4 regions of the Sphingomonas sp. CFBP 13733 genome follow, and region 3 is predicted to be linked to each of the others. Evidence: predicted binding sites of a transcription regulator. Region 3 holds the regulator's gene; each other region holds the start of a gene.

Region 1 (4,470 bases), 160 kb from region 3:
CGGTCCGGATGCGTCATCCGCACCCGCGACGGTTTCCACCGCCCAGCGATTGGCTGCACGCTCGGCAAAGCACGAGAAGACGAGCGCGGCGCCGGGGGCGGCGGCCTCAACGAGCCGGGCAAAGGCGGCCACCGGATCGGCGAAAAACATGACCCCATGCCGCGAGACATAGAGGTCGATCGGCGCATGCGTCTCGACGCTCGCCGCGACGTCGGCGCAGCGGAACACGACATTGGTCAGGTGCCCGGCGCGGTGGTTCGCCACTGCGATCAGCCTCGGCGAAAGATCGATGCCGATCACCTGCCCGTCCGGCAGCGCCTCCGCGCTGGCCAGCGACGTGGCGCCGGCGCCGCAACCGATATCGACGATAGTGCGGGTCTGCGGGCCTGCCGCCGCAAGGATCGCGGCGTTCAGTACGGGCGCAAGCCCCTCGAAGCTGCGGTCGGTACGGCGCCATTCCGTGGCCCAGATGTCGCCGACACGTCCGGTCCAGTCTCGATCACTGGTCATGATCCGCCGTATCGCATGGTCGAACTCCCGTCTGAGCGCACAAGATCAGCTCTTGTGGCGCGTTTGACGCAAGTCGTGAAGCATATGCCCGCCAAGGCTCGCTGGATTTCCGGACGATCGCCCAACACGCGTCCCGCTGCGGCCTATCAGCTTAACCAGGCGAGACGAGACTCGCCCGACCCATCAGCCCTGGACGCTGCCTCGCCCTGTCGCAGGAAGCGGAGCCCTTCCCCGCGAGGAAAAGGGCTCCGACTCTCACTCAGGCGTCGTCTTCGGCGTCGGGACCGACCATCATTTCCTCGGCGACCTTGTCGGTGCGCGCGCGGATCTGCTTTTCGAGACGATCGGCAGTCTCGGGATTGTCCTTGAGGAAGGTCTTCGAATTCTCGCGACCCTGACCGAGCCGGACGCTGTCATAGCTGAACCACGCACCCGATTTCTCGACCAGCCCGGCCTTCACGCCGAGATCGAGGATCTCGCCGAGCTTCGAGACGCCCTGCCCGTACATGATGTCGAATTCGACCTGCTTGAACGGCGGCGCGACCTTGTTCTTGACGACCTTCACGCGCGTCTGGTTGCCGGTGACCTCGTCGCCCGCCTTGACCGCACCGATGCGGCGAATGTCCAGACGGACCGAGGCGTAGAACTTCAGCGCGTTGCCGCCCGTCGTCGTCTCCGGGTTGCCGTACATGACGCCGATCTTCATGCGCAGCTGGTTGATGAAGATCACCATGCAGCGCGACCGGCTGATCGAACCGGTCAGCTTGCGAAGGCTCTGCGACATCAGACGCGCCTGAAGCCCGACATGGCTATCGCCCATCTCGCCCTCGATTTCGGCGCGCGGCACGAGTGCTGCGACCGAATCAACGACGAGCACGTCGATCGCGTTCGAGCGGACCAGCGTGTCGACGATCTCGAGCGCCTGCTCGCCGGTGTCCGGCTGCGATACGATCAGCTCGTCGATGTTGACGCCAAGCTTCTTGGCATAGACCGGGTCGAGTGCATGCTCGGCGTCGACGAACGCGGCGGTGCCGCCATTCTTCTGCGCTTCGGCAATGACGTGGAGCGCGAGCGTGGTCTTGCCCGAGCTTTCGGGGCCGTAGATCTCGATCACGCGGCCACGCGGCAGGCCGCCGACGCCGAGCGCGATGTCGAGACCGAGCGAGCCGGTCGAGATCACCTCGACCTGCATCGTCTCCTTCGAGCCCAGACGCATCGCCGAGCCCTTGCCGAACGCGCGGTCGATCTGCGCGAGTGCGGCATCGAGCGCCTTTTGCCGGTCGTTGGTTGCTGTTGCCATGCCGGTGTCGATCACTTTCAGATTAGCGGCCATCGATAAGCTCCCATCGCTAAAGCAAGCGCGCGTGCCATTCAACGCGTCAAACGCCATGTATTGCTTTTGTTCTCACGGAACAAGTGCGGAACATCGGGGAATGTGAAAAAGGGCGGCCGCCTTTCGGTGACCGCCCTCCCATCATTGGTCCGCTTCGGCGTCTTGGGAGAAACCTTGGGCCGGTCGGCAAACCGTGGCGCCGATCCGGTAGTGGACATCCCGATTTGACGCTTCCGACTGGTGCGATGCAATCGATTTTACAGCGTCCGGAGTCCCAAAGCCGAACAGTTTCAACGCGGCATTTGACCTGCGTTCAGCGCAGCGCGCACGCCAGCGTCCACCAGCCCTGCGCAGCGGCATCCGTCGCCGCGGAATCGCGGGCCGCGATGCTGTCGAACAGCGCAAAGCAGGTCGCCCCCGACCCCGACATGCGCGCGAGCAACACGCCCGACGCCGCTTCCAGCAGCGCGCGGACGCGGCCAATCTCCGGCGCGATCACGCAGGCCGGCGCCTCGAGGTCGTTCCGCCCGGCGATCGCGCGTTCGAGCAGCGGCCCCTCGCCAATCGGCCCGCGGTCGATCCCGTCCCACGCGCCAAATACCGCCGCGGTCGACACCGTCACGCCCGGATTGACGCACAGCAACGGCGTTCCCGCCAGCCCATCGACCTCGACGAGCGTGTCGCCGCGCCCGGTCCCGAACGTCGTCCGGTTGACGAGGCACGCAGGCACGTCCGCACCCAGTCGGGCGGCAATGTCGTGGAGAGCCGGATCCTGCACCGCGACGCCGTGCAACCGCGCCAGCGCGCGCAGCGTCGCCGCGGCATCGGCGGAGCCGCCACCGATCCCCGATGCGATCGGCAGCCGCTTGTCGAGCGTGATCGCGTGATGCGCGTCGATCCCGAACGTCGCGACGAACGCGTCCGCCGCGGCCGTCACCAGGTTGCCGTCCCATGGCGCAGCGTCGGTGCCCCCCGCCGCCGGGCGCAATGCCGCGGCGAACGGTCCGATGATGGCAAAGCTGTCCGCGTCCGCCGTGCGCACCGTGACGACGTCGCCATGCGCGGCAAAGGCAAACAGCGTCTCGAGCTCGTGATAGCCGTCCGCGCGGCGGTGACGCACATGCAGCGCGAGATTGATCTTGGCAGGTGCGGTTTCGGTCGTCGTCGGCATCGGGGTCTCGGGATCAGGGGTCAGCGGCGCGCAGCGATCGGCAGGCCGGTGTCGATCTTCGCGGCGATGCGCGCGCGCTCCTCGGCATCGCCGGTGACGATCGCGGCCTGCCACGCATAGCGCGCCTCGTAGCGTCGGCCCATGCTCCAATAGGCATCACCGAGATGATCGCCGATTTCGGCATTGGTCGGCTCCGCCTGCGCGGCACGCTCGAGCAACGGCAGCGCGCGCCGCGTATCGCCGGCGCGGTGATAGGCCCAGCCGAGCGAGTCGGTGACGGACGGATTGGCGGGATCGAGCCGGCTGGCCCGCTCGAGCAGGCGAATCGAACCCGCGATGTCGTCGCCATGCTCGACCTGCGCGAATCCCAGATAATTGAGCGCGAGCGGTTGCGTCGGGGCGAGGGCAACCGCCTTGCGGAGCGCGACGCGGGCCTCGGGCCAGCGGCCCGCCTGATCAAGCGCCCCGCCATATTGCAGCCACGCCCCCCAGCTTCCGCGCGCGGCCGCCGGCGCGCTGCGGTCCGCCGCCAGAACCCGGCCATACCACTGCGCCGCCGCCGCCGCATCGCCGGTCGTCAGCAACAGGTCGGCGTAACGCTGCCAGTCGCCGGCGACCGCCTCCGGTCGCTCGGCCCGCGTCCCCGCGATGCGCAGCGCAGCGTCGTCGCGACCCGCCACGGACAGGATTTCGAGACGCTTAGCGATCGCCGCCTCAGCGGACGGACCCCCGCCATCGACCGTGTCGAGCACCGCCAGCGCGCGGTCGACCCGGCCGCTATGCGCAAGCGCGTCGGCAAGGACGATTCGCGCGGGGGCATAATCCGGATCGGCTTCCACCGCAGCCTGGGCGAGCGCGATTGCCAGCGGCGACGGCGCCCCTGCGATAAGGTCCCCCGCCAAACCCGCGAGTGTCTGTGCGACGGCAAGGCCGAGTGGCTGGCGCGCGGGGGCGGCGGCGATGCGCTTACGCGTCTCGGCAGCGAAGCGGCGCGCGACCGGATCCTCGCCCGCGGTCGCCAGCGCCGCGCCCGGGTCACGATGCTCGGCACGCGCCACCCACGCGTTCAGCGATGGTGCGAGCACCACCAGCGGGCCCTTGCCGAGCGTGGCGATCGCCGTCCGGGTCGCCCGGGTGTCGCCCTTGCGCGCGGCGGCGGCGAGCGGGAACAGTGCGGCGTCCGCGGGCGCGACTCCGGCTTTCGCCAGCACCGCCGCCGCGCGCGCGACGAGCGGCATGTCGCCCGCCTCGATTCCCTCCCGGTAGGCGCGGATCGCAATCACCGGATCGTCGGGTGCCGCCGCAAGTGCCCGAGCATACTGGTCCGCGGCAATCGTCACCCGCCCGTCCGCATCCGCGGCGCGCGCCTTGAGATAGGCGGAGAGACCGCCGGTGTCGGCCAGCGCCGCCGTCGGGGCGGTCAGCAGGCCGATCGCCAGCAGGACAGACTTACATG
Region 2 (4,470 bases), on a different contig from region 3:
CAGGCGATCGGGCATGGTCCGCGTCCGCCCATGCCGTGCCCTCAACGCGCATCAGCTGCGATGGGTAGGGCGCGACCAAGTCCTTCAGTTCGTCCCAGGGCGCTGTCAGCCAACGATCGTAATCGTCGTCGTGCAGGATGACCGGCATGGCCTTGGGGTGGATGGGCGCCACAACAGCGTTCGGTTCAGTCGTGAGAAAGCCATAGGCATTGCCGCGCTCGGTCGGGCGCCAGATGCCTGCAAACGCAAAGACTGGGCGGCTGGGCACGTCAAACCAGTGCAGCGGCTTCTTGCCGTCTTCGCCGGGCGCCAACCCATATTCCGAGAAGGCGGTGACCGGAACGAGACAGCGTCGCGCCGGGGTCGTCAGCATCGATCGCCAGAAGCTGGAATTCAGGTTTCGCACGTTCGTCACGTACTTCGTAAGCTTAACCGAAGGGTCGCGGGCACTGGGCACCTGCGTCGGCACGCCCCATTCCATCCGCTCGAGCTTCCGCTCCACGCCGTCCTGCACGATCACCTTGCCGTAGAATGGGGTCTTCTTGCCCGTCGGGAAGATGTCACCGACGGGGTATTCCTCGTCCTTTTCATAAGGAGGCCGGATACCGAAGGTGACCGCGAGGTCGACCTCTTTTGCCGTCATACGATACCGGTTGCACACGAAGCCTATCTTTCAGGTTGGCGCCGACAAGATTACTCGTCGGCGCACACGTCTTACATCTTGTCCTTCAGCCCCTTGGCGGCCGTGAACGCAACTTTCTTCGAGGCCGCGATCTTGATTGCTTCACCGGTCGCGGGGTTGCGACCGTCGCGCTCTGGACGGTCCTTGACGGTGAACTTGCCGAAACCCGGAATCGAAACCTCCTCGCCCTTCACGGCTGCTGCCGCGATCTGGTCGAATACGGCGGTGATCGCCTTCTTTGCATCGGCTTCGTTCGATCCGGTCGCTTCCGCGACGCCCTTGGCCAGGTCACTTACGTTCATTTTATTCGTTCTCCGTTGGAAACACCGGCGGGACCTTAGCCATGGCGAATGACGAGACAAAGACCGTACTAGACGACTCGAGCGTCGCGGCTGTGCGGCTGATGCTCGATAAGCTTGCCGATCACGATGTCGCCGAAGTCTATGAGGCCACCTCAGGGCAGGGGCCGATCGCCGACCTTACAGCCGAAGCGATGCGGGCCCGCAACATCGATCTCTAGCGGCTGGCGATGCGTTCGCGCGTGACGCGAGGATCCTCGTAGAGGTCGCGGATGGCTCGGAGCCGAAAGACATTCCACCAGCGCTGCCAGCGATGCTCGGCTGCATCGTGGATCATGTGGCAGCGCTGACATAACGCCTTGAGGTTCGAAGACGCGCTGTTGCCTGGATCGTGATCGAGGTGCGCGCAGGCCAGGACGACATAGGTCACCCGGATCGACGCCAGCACGAACCCCGCTTTCATGGAAATACGCTTGCCGTGGTCCGACCGCCAGCACCGGACATCCGCATCCCACCAACGTCCGTCGCCGAGATGGACCACACGGCGCAGATGTGGTCGGCCGCATCCCTCGCATTTGGCACCGGCGCGGTCGAACCGAACCGTCTGCGACAGCTGCCGCCAGTCGATCGGGTAGAGCCAGCGGTTCTCAGGGCGGATCGGCATGACGATTTTATGAGTCACCTAACGGGCAAACGAAAGCGAATAATTCGCCGTTTGTTGCCGCTTCGTATTTTTTCGTTCCCCTCCGTACGCCGAGGGGAAAGGCCGGTCATCAGCCCGGATCGGGACGATCAAAGCGCTTGCAATGTAGGACTTGGTAACGGAACATAGAGGGAACGAATAGAGTCTTAGACCATGATGTCCCCCGCCCCCGAGTCCCTTGCGACCAGCCTTGCCCACCTGCGGACGATCGCCACGCCGGTCACCGACTACCGTGTGCTGCCGTTCGGCGTAGCTGCGATCGACAGCAGACTTGGGGCTGGGGGCTTGCGTGCCGGCGCGCTTCACGAGGCGACGGCGCGTAGCGGATCATTGGTGGATGATGCCGCAACCACACTGTTCCTTGCTGGCATTGCGGCGCGCGAAGCGGCCAATGCCAGCGGTCCTGTCTTGTGGGCCACGTGCCGCACCGACCTCTACGCGCCGGCTTTGGCTCAGGCAGGCCTTTCCTCGTCAGATGTCATCTATGCTCAGCCCTATGATGACGCGGCGTTGCTCGCCGTAATCGAGGACGCGGTTCGCGACGGGACGCCATCGGCGATCATCGCAGAAGCGAGCAAGGTGTCGATGGTTGCAACCCGCCGCCTGCAGCTGGTGGCGGCGGAAGCCGACATTCCGGTGTTGTTGCTGCGTCGCCGACGTGGCCGTGACCAGGATCCTTTCTGCGAACCATCCGCTGCGTGGACGCGCTGGCGGATCGGCTCCGCGCCTTCGGCGCGGCTGGAGGTCGCGGGTGTAGGGCGAGCGAGATGGTTGGTCGAGCTGGCGCGGCAACGCGGCGGTGAGGGGTTTTCCCTGATAGTGGAGGGCAGCGATGAGACGGGTCGTCTCGCTGTTCCTGCCGAACTTAGCCATCGAGCGGCTGAGACGGTTGGAACGGCCCGCTACGTGGCCGCCTGAGCGGCCCGCCCTGCAACTGCCGGTCGACGACGACCCGGGTGCCTGTTCGGTACCGCGGGGCGGCGGTTGGCGCCCCGGTGCCCGCTGGGCGCGAACCAGTGCCCAGTCGCGCGAAGAGGTCGAGGCGCAGATCGCGTCGCTCCCCGTCCACGCGCAACCGCCAATGCGGGAGCTCGGCAGGCGATCGGAAGCGGCAAGCCAACCGTACAAGGGGCAGGCGCCTGCATTGCGGCTCGCCACGCCAGTTATGACCCCTGTCCAGCACGCGCCGCTCGCTCTCGTTGGCAAGGTCGGCCGGCGCGAAGAGGTAGTCGCTGCCTGCACCGGCGCGCAGGCGCTCGGCATCCATCCCGGTATGGCCGCCACCCACGCCCGCGCGCTGGTGTCCGGTCTAGACTTCCGTCCGGTCGAGCCGGAAGCCGATGCTGCGCTACTCGATCGCCTTGCGCTGCTCGCAGTAAGGCGCTGGTCGCCGATCGCGGCTGTCACACCGGCTGATGGTCTTTGGATTGATCTTGCTGGCTGTGACCACCTCCACGGCGGAGAAGAGCGGTTCTGCCGTCGTCTGCTCGCCTTCTGCCGTCGTGCAGGCTTCACCGCGCGCGTCGCGGTCGCCGATACGCCGGGGGCCGCCCATGCGCTGGCCCGTTTTGGCAAAGCCGATCTTACTCGCATAGAGCCGCACGGTACGGTCGAGGCGCTCAGCCCATTGCCGATCGCCGCGTTGCGCCTGACGCCAACGGCGTTGACCGCCGCGCGCAAATTCGGTTTCGAGCGGATCGCGGATCTCCTGCCGGTCGCGCGAGGACCCCTTGCGCGCCGTCTCGGACTGCCGACGATCACACGCCTCGATCAGGCCCTCGGCGGTGTCGCAGAGCCAATCACCCCACGAGAGGACATCGAGGTCCCGGCGGTCGAACGCCGGCTACTGGAGCCGATCAGCACGGCTGAGGCGATCGAACAGGTCATGGGTGACCTCTTGGGCGATCTTGTCGTGCTGCTGCAGGCAAAAGGGGTTGGCGCACGCTCGCTCCGCCTGACGGGAATGCGCGTCGATGGCACCGAGCAAATTGTCGCGGTCGGTACATCCCGACCGACACGGGAGGTGTCTCACCTCCTGCGGCTGCTGAAGCTGCGGATCGAGCGCATCGATCCCGGCATGGGGCTCGAGCAGTTTCAAATGGTGGCGCCGCACACAGAGCCGCTCGACGCGGTTGATCTCGGCGCCGTCCTCGCCGGCGAGACGCTGGTGCGCGACCCCGCACGCCTGGTCGACCTGATCGCAGGCAGAATCGGGATGCACTCGGTCTTCCGCATCGCTCCCGTCGAAAGCCATGTCCCGGAGCGCGCCGCGGTCAAATCCGATCCCAACGAGCTGCCGGGAACATGGCCGGAGTGGAAGCGGCCGATCCGCCTCTTCGCGCATCCAGAGCCACTGCATCGCGTGATCGCCCTGATGCCCGACCAACCTCCGCGTCGCTTCGAGTGGCGCGGCACGACGTACAGGGTGGTTGGCGGCGACGGTCCCGAACGCGTTCATGGCGAATGGTGGCGGCGTGATGCGGAGGTGTGGGCGGTCCGCGACTATTACCGCGTCGAGGACGAGACTGGCGGTCGCTACTGGGTATTCCGTCGTGGCGACGGTTTTGAGGACGACACCGGCGACCTGTCCTGGTGGATGCACGGGGTCTTCGGATGACCCACTATGTCGAGCTTCAGGTGCTGACGCACTTCTCGCTCCTGCGCGGGGCGTCCAGTCCGGACGAGCTGTTCGCGGCCGCTGCCGTGCTTGGCTACCCGGCGATCGGGGTCAGCGACATCGGCACGGTCGCTGGCGTCGTGCGCGCATGGGAGGCGCAGAAAGCCAC
Region 3 (4,470 bases):
AAGGCCGGGCTGTACGGCGCGGTCGCCAATATCGTCGCGATCCCGCTGACCACGTTTGTCGTGATGCCGTTCGAGGCGCTGGCGCTGCTGCTCGACACGATCGGGATTGGCGCGCCCGCCTGGTGGCTGGTCCAGCATGCGCTCGACGCGCTGCTGTGGCTCGCGCGCGGCGTGGCGCATGCACCGGGCGCGGTCCGCGCGCTGCCGGCGGTTCCCGATGGGGCGTTTGCGCTGATGGTCGGCGGCGGGGTGTGGATCGCGCTGTGGCGGACGCGGTGGCGACGGATCGGAATGCTGCCCTTGGCGATTGGCGCGATCTGGGCGCTGACGACGCCGTCACCCGATATACTGGTCACGGGCGATGGTCGCCATGTCGCGGTCCGGACCGCCGCCGGGCTCGCGCTGCTTCGCGATCGGGCGGGGGATTATGTCCGCGATACACTGGCGGAGAATGGCGGGGTCGATGGTGAGCCGCTGCTGCTCGCGGATCAGCCCGACGCGCGGTGCAGCCGCGACCTGTGCCTGACCGATGTCGTCGCCCACGGCCGGGCTTGGCGCGTGCTGGCCACGCGCAGCGTTTACCGGGTGCCGATCGCGGAGATGGTTGCCGCCTGCCGGCGCGCGGACATCGTCATCAGCGAGCGCGGGCTGCCGCGCGGTTGTACGCCGCGATGGCTGAAGCTCGACCGGTCGATGCTCGCGCGGACCGGGGGGATCGCGTTGACGTTGACCACGGGGCGGATGGTGACGGTGCTCAATCCGGGGGACCGGCACCCGTGGCGCGATCCACCGACGCTGGCGCGGCCAATGCGACGGTTCGGGGCGGCGGGCGATCAGCATGGGCTGGCCGGGGGGGCGGCGTCGGTCCGGTTTCGAGTGCCGGCTCGGGGGTGGTCAGAGCGATAGGTCGCGACTGGGTATGTCGGGTCATGATCCTGCGAAGGTGGGGCCTCCGATTGGGAGGGCCGCAATTCCGAAACGCGGACGATGGTGCCTGGGGCCGTTGGTCACGAACGCCACTGCCGGTTGCGTGGCGGTGATGACCGCCAGCGCCACCCGGCATTCGTCAGTCGTAGCGGCGCAGGATACCCGACAGCTTGCCCTGAACCCGGACCTGTGCGGGCGCATAACGCTGCGGGTCATAGGCGCGGTTGGCCGGGTCGAGCCGGACCATTGCGCCTTCGCGGCGGAAATATTTCAGCGTCGCTTCGCTGTCCTCGATCAGCGCGACCACGATTTCGCCGTCGCGGGCGATCTCGGTACGGCGGATCAGCGCATAATCGCCGTCGAGGATGCCGGCTTCGACCATCGAGTCCCCCGAAACCTCCAGCGCATAATGCTCGCCGGTGCCGAGCAATGCGGCCGGAACGGCCAGCATCGAACTGCCTTCAAAGGCTTCGATCGGGACGCCGGCGGCGATCCGGCCGTGCAGCGGGATCTCGACGACGTCGTTCGCCGCGATGCGGGCGGGCGACGCGGGCGTGGCGCTGGCCGTGTCCGGCGCAGATACGGTGCCGGCCGATGCCGCAGCCGCCTTCGGCCCCGACTTCGCCGCAGTCTGTGCGATTGCAGCCTCGGGACGCTCGGGCATTCGCAGCACTTCGAGCGCGCGCGCCCGGTTGGGCAGGCGCCGGATGAAGTTGCGCTCTTCAAGCGCGCTGATCAGACGGTGCACGCCCGATTTCGATTTCAGGTCGAGCGCGTCCTTCATCTCCTCGAACGAGGGCGACACGCCCGTCTCGGCGAGGCGGTCATTGATGAAGCAGACAAGCTCGTGCTGCTTGCGCGTGAGCATAACGGTTCTCCGTCCGGAACAGACGAGGAACTTCTATGGAACACTTGCAGCTTCGTCAAGCGGTGACGTCACGCGATGACGAGGATTTCCGCCGAGTCGCCCGCCCTCGCCGCCGGCGCGTCGCCATCGCGGATGATCAGGCAGGACGAGCGGGCGAGCGTCAGCAGCATCGAGCTGTCCTGGATGGTCGAGGCATAGGCGCGGCCGTCGCGCAGTTCGGCGCGCATATAGTCGGTCCGCGACTGGTTGGGCGGAAGATCCTCGCCGAGCAGCGCGTGCGTCGTCTGCGGCAGGGGATCGCGCGCGCCGAGCATGTGCGCGACGACGGGGCGGACGAAGAGGATGGCGGTGACGAAGGCGGAGACGGGATTGCCAGGTAGGCCGAGCAGCATCGTCCGCCCGAGCGCGCCCGCCATCATCGGCTTGCCCGGGCGCAGCGCGATCCGCCAGAAGTCGATTGCCCCGCCAGCCGCCTCGATCGCGGGGCGGACGAGGTCGTGATCGCCGACCGACGCGCCCCCCGTGGTCACCAGTAGATCGGCATCGACCCCGGCAAAGGCGTCACGCAGCGTGTCGAGCCTATCAGGCAATATCCCCAGATCGACGATGTCGACGGGCAGATCGGCAAGCATCGCGGCGAGCATGATGCCGTTCGATTCCGGCAGCGGGACGGGATCGTTCGTCGAGCCGGGCGGGACGAGTTCGTCGCCCGTCGCGGCGACCGCGACGCGCAGCCGGCGGCCGACCGACAGCGCGCCGTGCCCGCCGGTCGCAGCGACCGCGATGCGCGCGGGCGTCAGCCGATCGCCGGCCGCGATCAGCCGCGTGCCGATCGCGAAGTCGAGCCCCTTGCGGCGTGTGTTGCGGCCTTCAAAGGCGGGGCCTTCGCCGTCGAGCATCAGCCGGTCGCCGTCGCGCGCGGCCTCTTCCTGAACAAGGACGGTATCAGCGCCGGGCGGCATCGCCGCGCCGGTGAAGATGCGCGTCGCCTCGCCCGGGGCGAGCGTGCCGGCGAAGGGGCGGCCGGCCGCGCTCTCGCCGATGACGGTCCAGGGGCCGGGCAGATCGGCGTAGCGGATCGCATAGCCGTCCATCGCCGAAAGGTCGGTCGCAGGCTGGGTGCGGCGGGCGAGAATGTCCTCCGCCGCCCAGCGACCCATCGCGGAGCGCAGCGGCACGGTTTCGGCCGGCACGCGCGATGCCATGGCGAAGAGGCGGGACTGGGCTTCGGCGACGGGGACGAGAGGGCGCATGCGGGCTCCGTTCAGCGGGGCGATGAAGGTCTGCGCTGCTCGCACGAATGCCGCGGGGCGGAAAGCGGGCAACGCCGCGACCGGCAGGACACCGGTCGGTTATGCGATCAACGTACGAGGTAAGGCAGACGTTGCGGTGAGATGGGACGACATGCCCTGCGTTGCGTCGCGCGCAAATCCTGTCGTCAGCGCAGGCAAAACGCGCTAGCCCTGTGGCGCAGGTCCGACGCAAGCCGGATCCGCACAGATCGCGTCGGTGCCCCTCGGGGCTTGAATGGGAATGCGGTGCGGGGTTTGCCCCAAGACCGCAGCTGTCCCTGCAACTGTAAGCGGCGAGCGACACGCACGCGCCCCCTGCGACGGGGGCAGCCACTGGGCCGATGGCCTGGGAAGGTGTGCGTCGAGCCTTGACCCGTGAGCCAGGAGACCTGCCGGCGTCTGGTCGCTCTTGTCCCGGTCCAGGGGGTGGCCGAGGCACGGTGAACGCCGTCTGAGCGACGACCATGCGGCGGGGGCCGCATCGGCGACGCATGCCGGCCGCTCAGGGCGTCCGGTCGGCGCGCGTCCCGGTCGTTCGCGGCAGGCCCCCGTCCTCGTCGGACGCCGGGGATGTGCCAATGACCAAGATCATGACCGGGCGGACCGCCGGTCGTTCGACGCGACACCGGATCGGCTGGATGTTCGCGATGCTGGTGGCGGCCAATATCGCCGCCTGGGGATGGGCGTTCGCGCTGTTCCAGGCGCAGCCGCTGATGCTGGGCACCGCGATGCTCGCCTGGGGGCTGGGGCTGCGGCATGCGGTCGACGCGGATCATATCGCGGCGATCGACAATGTGACGCGCAAGCTGATGCAGGACGGGCAACGGCCGATCGGGGTCGGCTTCTGGTTCGCGGTCGGTCATTCGGCGATCGTCCTGATCGCCGCGGTCGGAATCGCGCTGACCGCGAGCGCGCTGGCGCAGTTCGAGGCGTTCAAGCAGGCGGGCGGGGTGATCGCGACGCTGGTCTCCGCGCTGTTCCTGTTCACGATCGCGGCGATGAACCTGATCATCCTGCGATCGGTGTGGCGGACCTTCGGCCATGTCCGCGGCGGCGGGCGTTATGTCGAGGAGGATCTCGACCTGCTGCTCGGCAATCGCGGGCTGCTCGCGCGGCTGTTCCGGCCGATGTTCCGGCTGGTCACGCGCAGCTGGCACATGGCGCCGCTCGGCTTCCTGTTCGGGCTGGGGTTCGACACCGCGACCGAAGTCGCGATTCTCGGCCTGTCGGCGAGCCAGGCAGCGGACGGGCTGTCGATCGGCACGGTGCTGGTGCTGCCGGTGCTGTTCGCGACGGGCATGGCGCTGGTCGACAGTGCCGACGGGGTGGTGATGCTCGGCGCGTATGAATGGGCGTTCGTGAAGCCGATCCGCAAGCTCTATT
Region 4 (4,470 bases), on a different contig from region 3:
TTCGTCGCATCGATGCCTGATCCAATGACACGGGATCGCGACCAAGCCCGGCAGATGGCAGAGGCGACAAGGAATGTCCGCGATAGCGAACGGGATCGGGAGGGTAAGCCAGTGACGCGAGCCGAGCCGGTTCCTCCAACAAGGTCAGAACGGCAACGGCCGACACAACAGCCGCAGCCAGAGCGGACGCCCGACAAGCAGCGCGAGATACCGAAGACGCCAACGCGGCCCGATCGCACCCGATAGATCGGCGGAAAGTTCGTCCGGACGAACTTTCTCGGTCACGACGAACAGACGGCTTTCCCGGTATCGACCTCATGCCTATGATCGCACCAGCAAAAACGCTCAAGGGATCTACAATGCCGAAAGCCAACGTAAGCTATAAGACCCCCGCCCTTGCGGTCCTGATGGCGCTGACGTTGGCGGCATGTAATCGCGACCCTGCGAAAGCCACGGTGCAAACGAAGCAGCCCGATACCGTTGTGACCAGCCGTTCTAACGGGAAGGCTGTCCCTAACCCCCGCAGGGGAAGCTATAAGAAATCAGACCCGAACGCTCCGGCTGGCTACCGATCGCCGGACTGAAAGTTCGTCCGGACGAACTTTCTGCCAGCTATCGCTCTTTACGGCGTGTCGGAAAGACAGGGCCACGCACCGTCATTTTATCGGGATCAAAAGGCTTTTGGAGCCGAACAACGTCGTCGTATGAGCCGCGCAACCACGTCTCGATATCGTCGGGATCGAGTATCGTAATCATGGCGTTGGGGTGGATCGGGCTAACCAGCGAATTGGGATCGCACGTCACCATCGTAAAGCCGTTGCCCTCCGCTGTGGTCTGCCAGAATCCCGCAACAGCGAACACAGGCTGACTTGGCACCGAGAACCACATTTCGCCTTTGAGGGGCGGTTTGCCGTCCTCCAGATCGTGCTTCTCCGGGGTGAACTCGCAGAACTCCGTGAGAGGCACGAGGCAGCGATTTTCCGGCTTCTCGGCCAGTTTGCGCCATTGTGGGAGCGCGAGGTTCCGCACGTTCGTCATGGGCCAAGGGGCTTTGCCGCCCGTAACGTCCCACGTCATCACGTCCCAGGCGCGTTCGCCGCCCTGTTCGCGGATGATGTAATTGCGGCTTTTTGGTCGCAGCTCGCGCGGATTAAACCGATTGTCGCGGGGGCGTTCGATAAAGAGCTTCGACGCCGATCCCCATAGGGTTTCCGGTTCGCCGTCCATGCGGGCGCGGTTGCACATTATGCGATCCCTAGTCGTCTATTGCGTGGTCACGGATCGCTTGAGCGATCTTACGCAGCAGCTCCAGAACGCGATCGTCGGTTTCGCCTTCCGCGAACGCTTCAACGATTTGGGCGGATTGTTCAAAGGCGTCGGGCTTATCCATTGCAGAATGATGCGGCATCGATAGCCGGGCGGCAACGTCTGTCATTCCCAGCCGTTTTTTTCGGTATCTAGAAACACGGCCTCGATGGTTTGGCAGCTCGCGTCGAACGTGGCGATGATGCGCAACCTATCGCGGTCCAACTTGGCTAGCGCTTTGTCCCGAACTTCACGGGCGCGGACTATTTCAGAATAGCGCGCTTGTTCGGCACGCTGGCGAGCTGGCGACCAGTGGGACCAGTAAAGCGACATTTGTTCAGGGAGCGGGGGCGGCTTGCGGTAGACCATCCCCGCTATTCTATCCGAAAGCACGAAGACGACGCCGCAAAAATGCGATCGGTCGCGCAGCTTTACCCGTTCCCTTTCTGTTCTTTGATGCGTTATGAGGGGCCGAAGGGAGACGCCAAAATGCTGCCGCTGATGCAGCCAATTCCGATCGCAGATATTCCGCTAGGCATATTTCCGCGCATTCTCGCAGCCGCTGGAGCTGGATTCCCCTCGCCCGCGCAGGACTGGGCCTGCGAGTCCGTCAATCTGGTGGACCTGTTACGATTGGATCGAGCCGCGAGCTTTGTTTTCCGGATCGAGGGAAGCAGCATGAGGGACGCCGGAATCCACGATAACGACGTGGTTGTGGTCGACCGAGACACGCGCCCGTCAGACGGTCACATTGTAATCGCGGTTGTAGATGGCGGGTTCGTATGTCGCCAACTGGTGTTCCGCGAAGGTGTGCCGCACTTGGAGGCGCGCAACGTATCGACGAGCTACCCCGTGACGATCGCAGATGAGGCGGTCGACGTGTGGGGCGTCGTGCGATCGGGCGTCCGCGACTACCGGCGTTAGATCGAGCTATGTCCTACGCAATCTGTGACGTGGCAAACTTCTATGTATCGAGCGAGCGGCTTTTTGATCCTCGCTTGCGTGGCGTGCCGGTAATCGTACTATCCAACAACGACGGATGCGCCATCGCTAGAAGCGAGGAAGCAAAAGCCCTGCATATAAAGATGGGCGATCCTATGTTTAAGACTCGCGACGTTGTAAAACGTCACAGAATACAGGTTCGTTCGTCTAATTACGAATTGTACGCCGATCTAAATAGGCGTTTCAATGCCGTGATTGCAGAATTTTCTGATACCGTTGAAGTCTATTCAATAGACGAGAGCTTTTTTCGTCTTCCTGTTCTTCCTAGCGGCGTTGGAGATGTAGCAACCGCTTACCGCGTCATTGATGCTATATCACGAAGCGTTGGTTTGCCTACCCGCATAGGCTTAGGACCAACACGAACGCTATCAAAGGTTGCCAATGCTCTTGCAAAAGCGACTGAAAAGATTTGGGGCGGCGTCGTCGACCTTCACGACGAGGAATTGCGTCGCCGGCTGTTCGCGCAATGGCCGGTCGGAGAGGTTTGGGGGATAGGTAAGGCTCTGGAGGCCCGCCTGAAGCCGCTAGGGGTGCGAACTACGGCTGACCTTGCTGCATTGCCCCCAGCGGTCGCGAGAGACGCCGGGACAGTCGTTCTGGAGCGCCTTGTGCGTGAGTTGAACGGTATCGAGTGCGCCGAGTTCACAGTTGAACCGGAGGCTATGAAGGGAACAGCCGTCACGCGGCAGTTTGGCGCACCTGTCAGCACCTTAGACGACCTATGCGAGGCGATGGCACGTCGCGCAGCTCGCGCGGCTGAGAAGATACGCGCGCAGGGGCTGGTGGCGTCTCGCATGATAGTCTTTGCGCACGGCAGCAAATACCGGCCGAATCCGCCGAGCGCATCGCGATCGGCGCGCTTGTCCCCAGCGAGCCATGACCCGCGCGTAATTGTCGCGATGGCAACGAGGCTTACCGAGGCGATGTTTCAGGAGGGCGGGGTATATACGAAATGCGGCGTGCTTCTGGAGGATCTAAACCCGGCCGGAGCGGCACAGACCGACTTGTTCGCTATTCCCGACCCGCGCGCTCCTGGCCTGTTAGCCGCGATGGACGGACTAAACGCACGGTTCGGGCGAGATACGATCACCGTTGCGGCGCAGGGGCGCGGGCCAAAGGCTTTCGACACGAAGCGCAGCCAGAAATCTAATTCGTGGACGACAAACATCGCGGAAATCCCGGTTGCGCGATGAGTACCGCGCGTTTTGAAACGACGATGGATTACGCGCGTCACCGTGCAGATATGCGGATCGTGTGCCATTGCGGGCGGACGATCAATGTCCCGTTCGCCAACGTGTTGAAGCTCTTTGGCGGTTTGCCGCAGACAATGCCGCAGGCGATTGCGCGGCTAAAGTGCAAGCGGTGTTTTAAGCGGGGGCAAGTAACTGTTTCACCTGTTCCAACCGTACGGCGATAAGTCGTTACCAATCAGAAACATAGTAAAGTCCGGCCGCTGCTCCAGCGAATAGGAGTGCACTGGAAAGACGCCCATAAGCCTTAAAAGATAGCGCTAGAGACTTGTTATCTTTTTTGTGCGTGAGGTAACGCTTATCAAGCCATTCTCCGATCGAGGGGAGAAGGATGCCCAGCAATGCACAGATGGCTAGGGTAAACTTAAATATACCTTCCCAACCTTTAGCGTCGCGGCTGGAAATCCAAGCCGTAAAGCGAATGACGAGATCGAGCACCGGCACCACGTTATTGATAACCGTCATCATCTTTGACGATCGGGCGTTGCGCGTGCCGCTACCGTGGGGCCGGGAATACCTCGATGGGGGGTAGGATCAGGGGAACGGTTCAACATGACGCCCCGGCCGTTGTCGTATCCGATCCGCGCACCCTCCCCGACGTGCGGCGTTTCCTTAAAGCGGTCGCGATCGTGGCGCACCACCTGGCTATCGTTGCCGAGCTGGTAAATGTTGGCTTTGTCGACGTGCAGCACCGCACCACGATACTCGCCCTTGGTCTTGGGATCGGCGTCCCGAGCTGTATCGAGGCGATGAATACCACGAGGGTTCATGCCCTGCGGTTCTGAATCCATAACGGTCCACTGGCCGCCAAGGTGCCTTTCGTGGAGGCGGCTACCGTTCATAATGACGAGGCGTTCGGCACGTTCGGGCGGTCGATCAGAACTCATGATCGGAGCCTTTCATTCTAATTCTG

Evidence for each region. Region 3 encodes LexA, which represses DNA repair genes until DNA is damaged. Its sites were predicted from a motif close to GTTCCNCNCTTGTTCT; they were not measured.
Region 1: the regulator LexA is predicted to act here: its motif matches at 1,920-1,935, upstream of recA (recombinase RecA).
Region 2: the regulator LexA is predicted to act here: its motif matches at 1,805-1,820, upstream of IFT71_RS19450 (ImuA family protein).
Region 4: the regulator LexA is predicted to act here: its motif matches at 1,743-1,758, upstream of IFT71_RS18810 (LexA family protein).

Annotation. Positions count from the first base shown of each region.
Region 1 is NZ_JACYUP010000004.1:373,680-378,149, reverse strand. It holds gene IFT71_RS14295 (class I SAM-dependent methyltransferase) at 1-510, opposite strand, end outside; gene recA (recombinase RecA) at 770-1,843, opposite strand; gene IFT71_RS14285 (4-(cytidine 5'-diphospho)-2-C-methyl-D-erythritol kinase) at 2,157-3,014, opposite strand; gene IFT71_RS14280 (tetratricopeptide repeat protein) at 3,035-4,470, opposite strand, start outside; gene IFT71_RS14275 (electron transfer flavoprotein-ubiquinone oxidoreductase) at 4,464-4,470, opposite strand, start outside.
Region 2 is NZ_JACYUP010000010.1:33,999-38,468, forward strand. It holds gene IFT71_RS19430 (SOS response-associated peptidase) at 1-661, opposite strand, end outside; gene IFT71_RS19435 (HU family DNA-binding protein) at 715-984, opposite strand; gene IFT71_RS19440 (hypothetical protein) at 1,026-1,202, shown strand; gene IFT71_RS19445 (hypothetical protein) at 1,199-1,645, opposite strand; gene IFT71_RS19450 (ImuA family protein) at 1,841-2,602, shown strand; gene IFT71_RS19455 (DNA polymerase Y family protein) at 2,517-4,301, shown strand; gene IFT71_RS19460 (error-prone DNA polymerase) at 4,298-4,470, shown strand, end outside.
Region 3 is NZ_JACYUP010000004.1:535,734-540,203, forward strand. It holds gene IFT71_RS15020 (ComEC/Rec2 family competence protein) at 1-906, shown strand, start outside; gene lexA (transcriptional repressor LexA) at 1,067-1,795, opposite strand; gene IFT71_RS15030 (molybdopterin molybdotransferase MoeA) at 1,864-3,048, opposite strand; cobalamin riboswitch at 3,286-3,498, shown strand; gene IFT71_RS15035 (HoxN/HupN/NixA family nickel/cobalt transporter) at 3,678-4,470, shown strand, end outside.
Region 4 is NZ_JACYUP010000008.1:47,180-51,649, forward strand. It holds gene IFT71_RS18790 (relaxase/mobilization nuclease domain-containing protein) at 1-246, shown strand, start outside; gene IFT71_RS18795 (SOS response-associated peptidase family protein) at 613-1,245, opposite strand; gene IFT71_RS18800 (hypothetical protein) at 1,256-1,435, opposite strand; gene IFT71_RS18805 (hypothetical protein) at 1,432-1,674, opposite strand; gene IFT71_RS18810 (LexA family protein) at 1,795-2,229, shown strand; gene IFT71_RS18815 (Y-family DNA polymerase) at 2,238-3,500, shown strand; gene IFT71_RS18820 (hypothetical protein) at 3,729-4,022, opposite strand; gene IFT71_RS18825 (KfrB domain-containing protein) at 4,022-4,444, opposite strand; gene IFT71_RS18830 (hypothetical protein) at 4,457-4,470, opposite strand, start outside.